Regions from separate parts of the Halomonas sp. BMC6 genome, predicted to be linked through region 1. Evidence: predicted binding sites of a transcription regulator. Region 1 holds the regulator's gene; each other region holds the start of a gene.

The links. Region 1 encodes LexA, which represses DNA repair genes until DNA is damaged. Its sites were predicted from a motif close to TACTGTNTANNTANACAGTA; they were not measured.
Region 2: a site for LexA is predicted at 2,472-2,491, ahead of recN (DNA repair protein RecN). Genes of this name have one in related genera too.
Region 3: a site for LexA is predicted at 1,648-1,667, ahead of AB6K10_RS09780 (DUF1654 domain-containing protein). Genes of this name have one in related genera too.

Annotation. Positions count from the first base shown of each region.
Region 1 covers NZ_CAXNSH010000001.1:2,411,105-2,415,274, forward strand. The annotation lists gene purU (formyltetrahydrofolate deformylase) at 35-889, shown strand; gene AB6K10_RS11575 (energy-coupling factor ABC transporter permease) at 907-1,578, shown strand; gene lexA (transcriptional repressor LexA) at 1,612-2,292, opposite strand; gene AB6K10_RS11585 (TetR/AcrR family transcriptional regulator) at 2,519-3,196, shown strand; gene AB6K10_RS11590 (L,D-transpeptidase) at 3,174-3,689, shown strand; gene nagZ (beta-N-acetylhexosaminidase) at 3,775-4,170, shown strand, end outside.
Region 2 covers NZ_CAXNSH010000001.1:1,089,852-1,094,021, reverse strand. The annotation lists gene dnaK (molecular chaperone DnaK) at 1-1,557, opposite strand, end outside; gene grpE (nucleotide exchange factor GrpE) at 1,710-2,339, opposite strand; gene recN (DNA repair protein RecN) at 2,539-4,170, shown strand, end outside.
Region 3 covers NZ_CAXNSH010000001.1:2,025,847-2,030,016, forward strand. The annotation lists gene AB6K10_RS09765 (hypothetical protein) at 1-323, shown strand, start outside; gene AB6K10_RS09770 (hypothetical protein) at 320-640, shown strand; gene AB6K10_RS09775 (hypothetical protein) at 637-1,062, shown strand; gene AB6K10_RS09780 (DUF1654 domain-containing protein) at 1,403-1,636, opposite strand; gene AB6K10_RS09785 (aminodeoxychorismate/anthranilate synthase component II) at 2,027-2,599, shown strand; gene trpD (anthranilate phosphoribosyltransferase) at 2,636-3,655, shown strand; gene trpC (indole-3-glycerol phosphate synthase TrpC) at 3,664-4,170, shown strand, end outside.

The DNA of each region.
Region 1 (4,170 bases):
GAGCGTGCCGTTAAATACGTTAAGAGTGTTTGTGATGTCTCATTATTACCGGTTAGTTGTTTCCTGCCCAGACCAAGTGGGCATTGTGGCGCGTGTCTCAAGCTTTATTGCTCAGCAGGGTGGTTCCATTACCGAGGCAAGCCAGCACTCGGATTTAGAGACTGGCCGCTTTTTCATGCGTTATGAAATTCTGGCGGACTCACTCGGCATGTCGGCAGAGGCGCTGCGTACCGCGTTCGAACCCGTCGCTGCGGAGTTCGATATGCAGTGGTCGCTGGTCGATACCGAGAAACGCCGCCGCGTGGTGTTGATGGTATCCCGAGAGTCTCACTGTTTGGTCGACTTGCTCTACCGCTGGCAGGCAGGGGAGTTGGATTGCGATATCGTCGGCGTGATTTCCAACCATGACGATATGCGTTCGCTCACCGAGTGGTACGGTATTCCCTACCATCATGTGCCGGTCGATCCTGCCAACAAACAGCTGGCGTTCGATCAGGTGCAAGAGCGGATCGACGCGGCCCGTGCAGACTGTGTCGTGCTGGCCCGCTATATGCAAATACTGCCGCCCTCGCTGTGCGAGCGCTATGCAGGTCGAGTCATCAACATCCACCACAGCTTCCTGCCGTCGTTTGCCGGTGCCAAGCCCTACCATCAAGCCTATGAGCGGGGCGTGAAGCTGATCGGTGCGACATGCCACTACGTGACCGAAGAGCTGGACGCCGGGCCGATCATCGAGCAAGACATTCATCGGGTCAGCCACTGTCATACGCCTACCGACCTCGTTCGGTTTGGTCGCGACGTGGAGAAAGCGGTGCTGGCTCGCGGCTTGCGTTGGCACTTGGAAGATCGCGTACTCATCCACGGCAATAAGACGGTCGTCTTTAGTTAATCGATTCTGGGGGCGCTATGTCCTTTGCACAAAGCGTATTGGCACCGTGGGCGCTCGTGATGAGTGGGTTGTTGTCACTGGGTGTGATGGGCTGGTGCGTTTGGCTGCGCCCCTGGCAACCTCTTCTGGATGATCCGGCGCTTCAGCACCGCTGGCTGGCCGCAACCCTGATCGTCATGCTGTTTTGGCAGCTACGCGCGCAAGCGGTGGATTGGCTGACGCTGCATTTGGTCTTTACGGTGCTGATGACGCTGGTATTCAAAATGCCGTTAGCGCTTATCAGCAACCTGATGATCAACGTTGCCATGGTGGCGATTGGACGAAACGACTGGGCCCTGCTGGGGGCAAACGTGCTGGTCACCGGCATCGTACCTGCCATGGTGACAGGCGTAGTGTGGCGGCTGGTTGATCGCCGGCTGCCGGATAATTTGATGGTCTTTCTGTTTGCCTGCGGCTTTTTTGGTGCGGCGCTGTCGACATTGGGGGGTGGACTGTCGGCGGTGGCGCTCATCCTCATGGCGGGCACTGACCCTGAAGCCGTGTATCTGGCTCAAGAGTATGCCCGCTTTTTACCGCTGCTGATGCCTTCCGAGGCCTTCATTACGGGGATGCTGCTCAGCATCCTGCTGGTCTACCATCCGAACTGGGTGGCCACGTTCAATGACCACCGTTATATCGACTCCCAGTAACGCAGGCGAGTGTATGCAGAGCGTCGGTGAGGATCAGCCCAGTGCCTGACCGTTGCCTCCACGAATTACCCCAACGCCGACGCCTTCGATATCCAGTTGCTGCGTGCGCAGATCGATCTCGATGGGGGCAAAGTCGGCGTTCTCGGCAATCAACGTCACTTGATGCCCCTGGCGTTTAAAACGCTTGACCGTGACTTCGTCTTCTAGTCGTGCTACCACGATCTGACCATCCCGCACGCGGTCGGTACGGTGAACGGCCAGTAAGTCGCCTTCCAAAATGCCGACATCTTTCATGGAGAGGCCGCGTACCCGCAATAAATAATCGGCCTTGGGCGTGAAGTACTCGGCAGGCAACGGGCAGTAACGGTCAATGTGCTCGGCGGCCAGAATCGGGCTGCCAGCGGCCACTTCACCAATCACGGGCAATCCGTTGGGGAGAGGGTCAGCGGCGACCGATGCTGTGGCAGGGGCTGGCGTATCGGCAGGTTCCAGCGGCTCTTGATTAGGCAGGCGGATCCCACGGGACGTATTACGAATAATGCGAATGGCCCCCTTGCGCTCTAACGCGCGCAGGTGCTCTTCCGCTGCATTGGGAGAGCGGAAGCCAAGCGCTTTGGCGATTTCGGCGCGCGTTGGCGGATAACCCAGCTCACCCATGGTCTTAACGATGAAATCAAATACGTGCTGCTGACGTGCTGTGAGTGGACGCGACATACCAAACTCCAAAACAGTGAAAAGACAGTAGCTACATGTCGGCTTAATCAGTATGTGGTTAAGTATACAGTATGTTGCTCTGTCCAGTACATGGCGAGGACCACGAAAGCTAGACAAACATGAAACCCGTCAATGACTAGGCACGAATTGGATAAGAGATTGAGCCAGCAAAGCGAATGGCATAGTATTCAGCGTTGTTTAAAACACCTGTTTTTTGGAGGGCGTTATGGCCCGGTCGGATACGGTAACGCGTATTTTGGATACGGCAGAGGTGCTATTTGCAGAGCGAGGCTTTGCCGAGACGTCGCTGCGCAATATCACTAGCAAGGCGCGGGTCAATTTGGCCGCCGTGAATTACCACTTTGGGTCCAAAAAGGCGCTGATTCAAGCGGTGTTCGCCCGCTATCTTGATCCGTTCTCGGCGCGCTTTCATACCGCACTGGATGAACTAGAGGCGCACTACCAGGGCCAGCCGATTCCCCTAGAAGTGTTGCTGGAAACCATGGCGACTACGGTGCTCGCCGTTCCAGCCGAGCGCAATAGCTTAAAAGTGTTCATGCGACTGCTAGGGTTGGCCTACAGCCAAGCGCAGGGACATTTGAGGCGTTACATCCAGCAGCAGTATGGTGATGTGTTCACCCGTTTTACGGAGCTAGTGCGCAAAGCGACGCCGGATCTGCCGGACGCCGAGCGCTTCTGGCGGCTACACTTTATGTTAGGAACGGTAATATTCACGCTGTCAGGGCTGGATGCACTGCGCGATATTGCTGCCAAGGATTATCAAGAGCAGGTCACGGTGCGTGATTTGGTGCGACGGCTGCGTCCTGTCGTAGTGGCAGCCATGAATGCACCGTTACCCGCTGTGGTTGAAGAGGGTCACCATGGTAACGCCCAAGCTAGCTGAGCTGCCGCCAACACGCGGGGGTTGGATAGAGATCGATACCCAGCGCCAGAGGCTGTGCTGGTGGCAAGGGAACGACATTCAGCATGAGTGTGCGATTTCGACGGGGCTGGCAGGCGTGGGGCAGGAAGAGGGTAGCGGTCAAACACCGCTTGGCTGGCACTATGTGCGAGCGTCGATTGGCCGCGGTTGTCCGGATAACGCCGTGTTTCGTGGTCGCCGCTGGACAGGCGAAGTCTTTTCGCCAGAGCTTGCGACCGCGCACCCCTCGCGCGACTGGATTTTGACGCGCATTCTATGGCTGTGCGGGTTGGAGCGGGGTGTGAACCGCGGAGGGAGCGTGGATTCCCAGCGGCGCTATATTTATCTGCACGGTACCCCCGAGGACCAGCCCATGGGCGAGGCCGCTTCTCACGGTTGCATACGCCTGCGCAATGACGATTTACACTTCTTATTCGACCATGCCCAGCCCGGTACGCCGGTTTGGCTTCATTAAGCCCATTGATGCGGCGTCCTGCCAGAATTTTGACACGCTAAGCGGTTAGTCTAGAATGGCGCCCTTTTTTGTTGGACTCACCACCATGACGCAACCCATCGGCCCGGTCATGCTTGACCTAGAAGGGCCACAGTTATCCAACGCGGAAAAGCGCCTGCTAAAAGATCCCGCCGTGGGCGGTGTGATTCTGTTTGCCCGTAACGTCGAAGACGCTTATCAAGTTCGCAAGCTGTGCGAGAGCATTCGGCGTGTGAGAGGCGATTTGCTACTGGGGATCGATCAAGAGGGGGGACGTGTCCAGCGAATCAAGCAGGGCGTTACCCGGTTGCCCGCCATGGCGCGTCTTGGGGAGCTGTTCGCCAGCGACCCAGTAGCAGGTTTGAACCTCGCCAAAGATACCGGCTGGCTGTTAGGCATGGAAATGGCCGCCTGCGGTCTGGATATTAGCTTCGCTCCCGTATTGGACGTGGAAAGTGGCGTG
Region 2 (4,170 bases), 1.3 Mb from region 1:
AGCGTCGCGTACCATTTGCTCGATCTCTTCATCGGAGAGGCCGCTGGACGCTTTGATGACGATGGACTGCTCTTTGCCGGTCGCCTTGTCTTTGGCAGATACGTTCAGGATACCGTTGGCATCGAGGTCGAACGCCACTTCGATCTGCGGTACACCACGCGGTGCCGGCGGAATGTCGGCGAGGTCGAAGCGACCCAGCGACTTGTTCTGCGACACTTGCTTACGCTCACCCTGGACGACGTGAATGGTCACGGCGGTCTGGTTGTCATCCGCGGTCGAGAAGGTTTGGGTCTTCTTGGTCGGGATGGTGGTGTTCTTGTCGATCAGCGGCGTCATCACGCCACCCAGGGTTTCGATACCCAGGGTCAGCGGGGTCACGTCAAGCAGCAGTACGTCTTTAACGTCGCCACCCAGAACACCGCCCTGAATCGCAGCACCCACGGCCACTGCTTCGTCCGGGTTCACGTCTTTACGCGCTTCTTTACCGAAGAAGTCTGCCGCTTTCTTCTGAACCATCGGCATACGGGTCTGACCGCCGACCAGAATCACTTCGTCGATTTCAGACGCGGACAGGCCTGCATCTTTCAGCGCCATTTTGCACGGCTCGAGCGAACGCTGAACCAGGTCTTCGACCAGCGACTCCAGTTTGGCACGGGTCACCTTCACGTTGAGGTGTTTCGGGCCAGTGTTGTCGGCGGTGATGTACGGCAGGTTCACGTCGGTCTGCTGCGCACTGGAAAGCTCGATCTTGGCTTTCTCGGCGGCTTCTTTCAGACGCTGCATGGCCAGATTGTCGCCAGACAGATCGATACCGCTGTCCGACTTGAACTGGTCGACCAGATAGTTGATCAGCGCCAAATCGAAATCTTCACCACCCAGGAAGGTGTCGCCGTTGGTCGCCAACACTTCGAACTGCGTTTCGCCATCAACGTCGGCCACTTCGATGATGGAGATATCGAAGGTACCGCCACCCAGATCGTACACCGCGATGGTTTTATCACCACGGGATTTGTCCATGCCGTAGGCAAGCGCTGCGGCGGTCGGCTCGTTGATGATGCGCTTGACGTCCAGACCGGCAATGCGGCCCGCATCTTTAGTAGCCTGACGCTGGCTGTCGTTGAAGTAGGCCGGTACGGTGATGACCGCTTCGGTGACCGCTTCGCCGAGATAGTCTTCGGCGGTCTTCTTCATTTTCTTCAGCACTTCCGCGCTTACCTGCGGCGGTGCCATTTTTTTGCCTTTCACTTCTACCCATGCATCGCCGTTATCGGCTTCAGCGATTTTGTAGGGCACCATCTTGATGTCTTTTTGAACGACGTCGTCTTTGAAGCGGCGGCCGATCAGACGCTTGATGGCGTAAAGGGTGTTTTCCGGGTTGGTCACGGCCTGGCGCTTGGCGGCCTGGCCTACCAGGGTTTCGCCGTCGTCGGTGTAGGCAATGATGGAAGGCGTGGTACGACCGCCTTCGGCGTTTTCAATGACTTTAGCGCTGTCACCATCGAGCACGGCCACACAAGAGTTAGTGGTGCCCAGGTCGATACCAATAATGCGTCCCATAGCAAAAACCTCGAATTCGGTTGAAACAAAACTGATGTTTTACGCCGCTGTTACTTACTTGGCGTCTGCGGGTTTTCCCGCGGGTTGCCCTTTATTTGGGGGCCGCTTGCAGCATTTCAAGGGCTTTTTTTACTGCAATGCGTCAACGCGGCTTAATTCGCTTTTTGGCTGACCACGACCATGGCAGGGCGCACGAGGCGGCCGTTCAGCAGATAGCCCTTCTGCATCACATCCATCACAGTGTTGGGGTCGAGCTCTGGGTTCGGCACCATCGCCATGGCTTCATGCACCTGTGGGTCGAAGGGCTCGCCCTGGGGCTCGATGCTTTCGACGCCAAACTTGCTCAGCACGTCTAGCTGCATCTTGAGGGTCATGGAGACACCTTCACGATGCACGTCGGACGCGTCATCCTGCATGCTTTCCAAGGCTTTCTCAAGGCTATCCACCACGGGCAGCAGCTCTTTGACGAACTTCTCCAGGGCAAACTTGCGCGCTTTTTCGGCTTCTTGCTCCGCCCGGCGGCGAACGTTTTGAGCTTCGGCAGCGGCGCGCAGCGCTTGGTCTTTGGCTTCCGCTAGGCTCTGCTCCAGCTCTTCTACCTGGGCGGCCAACACGTCGGCTTCGGGGCTGCCGGCGCTGCCTTCCAGCGGCGCATCGTCATCGATCAGCCCTTCCAGTTCGCCTTCCACCAACCGCTCCTCGGCAGATTGGTCGGTGACCTCTGCTTCCTGCTCTTGGCGTGCCAGCTCATCTTCCAACGGGGTTTGCGGTTCTTTTGCCATGCCTTGCTCCTGAAATAAGTAACGGTGCCGGTGGCGGCCACCTGAGTTAAGTAGCGGGTGTTAACCACGTATGCAGCCTATATGGGGGCCATAAAAGCCATCTCAAGAGGGGCATTGAAGTGAGTTATCGACTACTGTATAAAACAACAATTATTGGATAAGTATCCAGCTTCTGTGCCGCACCGCCTCAGGAGGCCTTATGCTTACGCAGCTAGCGATCCAAGACTACGCGATCGTTGATCGTCTCGAACTCGACCTGACCCGGGGCATGACCGCCATTACGGGCGAAACTGGGGCGGGTAAATCCATTCTGTTGGGTGCCCTGGGGCTCTGCCTGGGCGAGCGCGCCGATGCGGGTAGCGTGCGCCACGGCTGCGAGCGAACCGATCTCTCCGCCCGTTTCGATATTCAGCATCTGCCCGCCGCTACCGAATGGCTGGTGGCCCGCGAACTGCCCGCCGACGAGTGCCTGCTGCGCCGCGTGGTCACTGCCAACGGCCGCTCCAAGGCGTGGATCAACGGCCACCCGGCGACCATTGCCGATTTGAAATCCCTTGGCGAACAGTTGATTCAGATTCATGGCCAGCATGCCCACCAAGCCTTGATGCGGGAAGAGACGCACTTGGCGCTACTGGATGATTACGCCGGACTTCGCGAACGCAGCCAGCAGCTCGCCGAGACGTTCCGCGAGTGGCGCAGCGCTCGCCGTCGGCTGAAAAAACTCAGTGAAGAGGGCAGCGAAGTCGAGGCCAAACGCCAACTGCTGCGCTATCAAGTCGAGGAGCTGGATCAGCTAGGCCTTGCCGAAGGCGAGCTGCAAACCTTGGAAGAGGAACAGCACACCCTGGCCCACGCCGAAGAGACCCTGCGTGAAACCCAGTTTGCCGCCGACTGCTGCGAAAGCGATGAAGGGGGCGCCCTGTCGCTTCTCAACCAAGCCTACGCCCACCTGAGCGCGCTGCCCGGCAGCGATAAGGGCACGCTTGCCAACACGCTTACCATGTTGAGCGATGCACGCATTCAAGTCGAAGAAGCCGCCAGTGAGCTGCACCGACTGGCCAGTACTACCGAACTGGACCCAGAGCGGCTGGCGTGGGTAGAGGAGCGGATGGGCGACGTACACCGCATTGCCCGTAAGCACCACGTCGCTCCCGAAGAGATTTGTGCGCTGCATGCCCAACTCAAACAGGAAGTGGCGCAGCTCGAAGCCAGCGATGACGATCTAGAAGCCCTCAGCAGCCAAGTGGCCGAGTACCGCGAGCGTTACCGCAGCGAGGCCAAGCAGCTCACCGAAGCACGTCAGAAGGCCGCCGTGCGTCTGGGCAAAGAGGTACAGCAGCAGTTGGCCTTCTTGGCCATGGGCAAAGCACGCTTCGAAGTGGACGTCACCCCGCGCGAAACGCCTTCCCCCGAGGGCTTGGACCACGTGCAATTCCTGATCAGCGCTAATCCGGGCCAACCCGCCCGGCCGCTCACCAAAGTCGCTTCCGGGGGCGAGCTGTCGCGCATCAGCTTGGCCATTCAAGTGGTGGCGGCGTCGCATTCGACGATTCCGAGCCTCGTCTTCGATGAAGTGGACGTGGGTATTTCTGGGGCAACGGCGGAAATCGTCGGCCAACTGCTGCGGAAGCTGGGGGAAAACGGTCAGGTGATGACCGTGACCCACCTGCCTCAAGTGGCCGCTCAAGCGCACCAGCATCTGCACATCGAAAAGCGCGCCAAGCGAGACACCACGCTCACCCACATGGCGCTGCTGGACGAGCGCGGCCGGATCAGCGAGCTGGCGCGTATGCTGGGCGGCGTGACGCTATCCGACCAAACCCTGGCCCAT
Region 3 (4,170 bases), 390 kb from region 1:
ATGGAAGCTACACCTTATTTGCAGATGGTTTTATGAGATGTATTAGAACAGACTTTACACTCAGCCAAACCCAATCTCGATATAACGGCACATGGACATTCCCCCGCGCTTTTGTTTCTACTGCACACGTAGACGTTGTGATGGGTTTTAGTAGTGGAGACTTTGATGATACTGCAACCCGAGAGAGAATATCCACTTTAGGGGTGACAGGTGGGAAAACATCTAACGCCACTATAGAGTTATATATGATGTCTGGTTATTCAGTTCCAGCAGGTTCGCAAGTACGTAATTTAACGTTAGTGGCAGAGGGGTACGCATTTTGAAACTAATTCTTAACCTTGACCCTGTTAGCGCCCAGCCCGAAACCACCGCCTCGCTCACGAGCACCGTGTTAACCGTCAACGGCACCGACTACGATCTTTCCGAACTACCCGACGGCGCGACGGCTCAACACCCCGAACTCGGCACCGTGAAGCGCAATGGCAGCGAGTACGAATGCACGATTCGCTTAGGTCACGGCCCCAACGCCCCGCACGAAACACGGTTCCCCGCGCCCATCGCGCTGGAAAACCACTACGGGCCGATTGAGCTACCGCTATATGACGTAGTGCCCGAAGAAGATCAGGAGTCCACCCCATGAGCTGGTTACAAGATGCCGAAGTGACGATGCCTAAAACCCCGGCTGAGTTACTGGCCGAGGCACAAGCGGCAAAGACTAAACAGATTAACGCCGCGTACAGCGAGCAAGCCGAACCGTTGGTGCGCGACTACCCCGAGGTTGAGCAGCAGTCCTGGACAGAGCAAAACCGCGAAGCCCGCGCCTACCTTGAGTGGCACGCGTCACCGCAAGGCGACGCCCCGGCAACGCCAGTGCTCGATAACATTCTGATCGGCCGCAACGGTGAGGACGGCACCGAGACGCTAGCCGAGCTGTCTGAAGCTGTGGTGGGTAATGCGGAGCGGTTTACGCAGTTTCAGCAGCTCACCGGGCGACGGCAACGGTTGGTTAAACAAGTGCGGGCGGCTGAGACGGTGGCAGCGGTAGATGCTATCGAGTGGTAGGGCAGCACAACGCAACTGCACACGGGCCGCGCTAAGCGGTTTTTTTGTGCCTATCGCCAAGGACGGCGAACCATTCCCCATTCGGCGCTCTGATCCCGAGCGCGCCGCCATACGCCCTCAATAACTCTATCTCTCCGCTTCAGTACAAAGGCCATGGTGCCAGGCTGTCTAATGTCGTTATCGTCAAAGCTAAACGTGCCACAGCGACCGCTGTACAGGTAGCCGTCTTGGATCACGTGAAACTCGATGACGCACCTGGGCAGACGCATGGAAGATATTCTCCGCCAGCCCTTTCGCTCAAGCGCCTTTCTCCAGAGCGTGGCCCGGTACCGCGAATCCATCACATCGCCTCGGCAGGATTCCAGCGAATGCGGATATGCTCAGCGGTCTCGTCAAGCGGTACCATGGTGACGTTCTCGACCGTGCCTAGATCCGCCAGTAGTCGCGCCCAATCGTCTGCCGCGTCGTCCGGCTGGCGCTGGATCTCCGTGCAGTTTTCCGACTGAGCGGCCGGGCTATTGATCTTCCGCTTAACGCGCTTGACCAAAGCAGCGTAGGTTTTCTCTGACATCATCGCCTCTCTTTCGCTGGTTATATATACAGTAATTTAGGCGAGTATATCCAGCGCATGGGCGAGCCGTCTACCGGATTGGGTTATGGGTTGGTCGCGTTTTGGTCGCAGACTGCATGCGACCAATGCGCTGTGTGTAACAAGTGTAAACCGCTAAGCGGTTGATTGTTCAGCAAAGCCTTGTGCAAGCGCGGCCCTGCTTAAGTGTGGCAGCGGATTCAAAATCCGCTGCACTCTATTGGCATAGCGGCATCCACTCTCAGACGATACAATCCCATCATTGCAGCGGTAACGTTCAACCGATAGCCAACCTGGGTAACAAGCTGGGTAACGATGAAGCTAGATTCAAGCGATATTGAACCATTTCAATCTGTTAAGCGCTGTAGAGTGTTGATGCTGGATAACTACGACAGCTTCACGTTTAACATCGTCCAGTACCTGGGTGAGCTGGATGCCGAGGTGATGACCTATCGCAACGATGAGATTACCCTGGAGCAGATGTGCGCCCTGGCGCCTACCCATCTGGTGATTTCGCCCGGCCCGTGTACGCCCAACGAGGCGGGCATTTCTCTAGCGGCCATCGAGCATTTTGCGGGCAAACTGCCTATTTTGGGCGTTTGCCTGGGGCATCAAGCCATCGGTCAGGTGTACGGCGGCAAAGTGGTGCGGGCACCCCAGGTGATGCACGGTAAAACCTCAGCCGTGGTACACCGTGGGCAGGGCGTGTTCAGCGGGCTGGAAAACCCGCTGGAAGTGACGCGGTATCACTCATTAGTCGTTGAGCAGGAGAGCCTGCCCGACTGCCTAGAAGTGACCGCCTGGACCGCCGAGGATGACGTAACGCCCGGGCTGATCATGGGCTTTCGCCATCGTACCCTTGATGTGGAAGGGGTACAGTTTCACCCTGAGTCGATACTCACGCGCCAGGGCCATGCGTTATTGGCCAATTTTTTACAACGCGGCTGATCGCCAAATTCATACGCTTTAGGGGCTTTCCTGCTCATGCAAATGCGAGACGCAATTAACGCGGTGATGCGCCGCGATGACCTCTCTTTCAATGCGATGCACGCACTGATGCGCCAGATCATGACCGGCGAAGCCTCCGACGCGCAAATTGGCGGCCTGCTGGTGGGGCTGGCCATGAAAGGCGAAAGCGCTGAAGAGATCAGCGCCGCCGCCCAGGTGATGCGCGATTTAATGAAACGCGTCGAGCTACACACCGAGAACGTGGTGGATATCGTCGGCACCGGCGGCGATGGCGCGAACCTGTTTAATGTGTCCACGGCGTCTAGTTTTGTGGCCGCCGCTGGCGGTGCCCATGTTGCTAAACATGGCAATCGCAGCGTCTCCTCTTCTTCTGGCAGCGCCGATTTATTCGATATTGCCGGCATCTATCTCGATCTCAAGCCTGAACAAGTGGCGCGCTGCATTGAACAGGTAGGCGTGGGCTTTATGTTCGCACCTAACCACCACCCAGCCATGCGCTATGCCATTGGGCCACGGCGGGAAATGGGCGTGCGTACGCTGTTCAATATTCTTGGCCCGCTCACCAACCCCGCCAGTGCGCCCAATCAAGTGCTGGGCGTGTATTCAGCGGAGCTGGTGCCGCTGATGGCCGAAGTATTGCGCAAGCTGGGTAGCCGCCATGTCATGGTGGTGCATTCTGAAGATGGCCTGGATGAAATCTCCCTGGCAGCACCCACTCTGGTGGCAGAGCTAAAAGAGGGCGAGATTACCCAGTACACCATTACGCCGGAATCCCTGGGTATCGAGCGCCAAAGCCTAGCCACCCTCAAAGCGTCCAGCGCGGAAGATAGCCTGCGTTTGGTGAAAGCCGCACTTAGCGGCGAGGGGGCTGCGGCAGATATGGTGGCACTCAACGCCGGGGCGGCGCTTTACTGCGCGGGCGTGGCCGATAGCTTGAAAGAGGGCGTGATGGTGGCCCAGGATGCCCAGGCCTCCAAACTACCGCTTGAGAAGCTCAGAGAGCTTTCGCACTTCACTAGCGTCTTTAAAGGGTAAAACTTCCAATGAGTGACCAGGCAACGCCGACTATTTTAACGCGCATTTTGGCCCGTAAAGACCAGGAAGTCGCTGAGCGCCAGCAAGCCGTATCTGAAGCGGATCTGCTATCGCTAGCGGAGAAGCAGAGTGCGCCCCGTGGCTTTATTGCTGCATTGAATCAGCGTATTGCGGCAGGCGACGCGGCAGTCATCGCCGAGGTGAAAAAAGCCTCGCCCTCTAAAGGCGTGATGCGTGAAGAGTTTCACCCAGCGGATATCGCCAAAAGCTACGCCCAGGGCGGCGCAGCGTGCCTTTCCGTGCTCACCGATGCCGACTTCTTCCAGGGCCATGAGGATTACCTCATTGCCGCTCGCGATGCCTGCGACCTGCCGGTGATCCGTAAAGACTTTATTACCCACGGCTACCAGGTCATTGAAGCGCGCGCCATCGGTGCGGACTGCATCCTATTAATTGTGGCGGCGCTCAATGACGCTCAGCTGCGCGACCTGCACCAGCAGGCCAACGCATTGGGG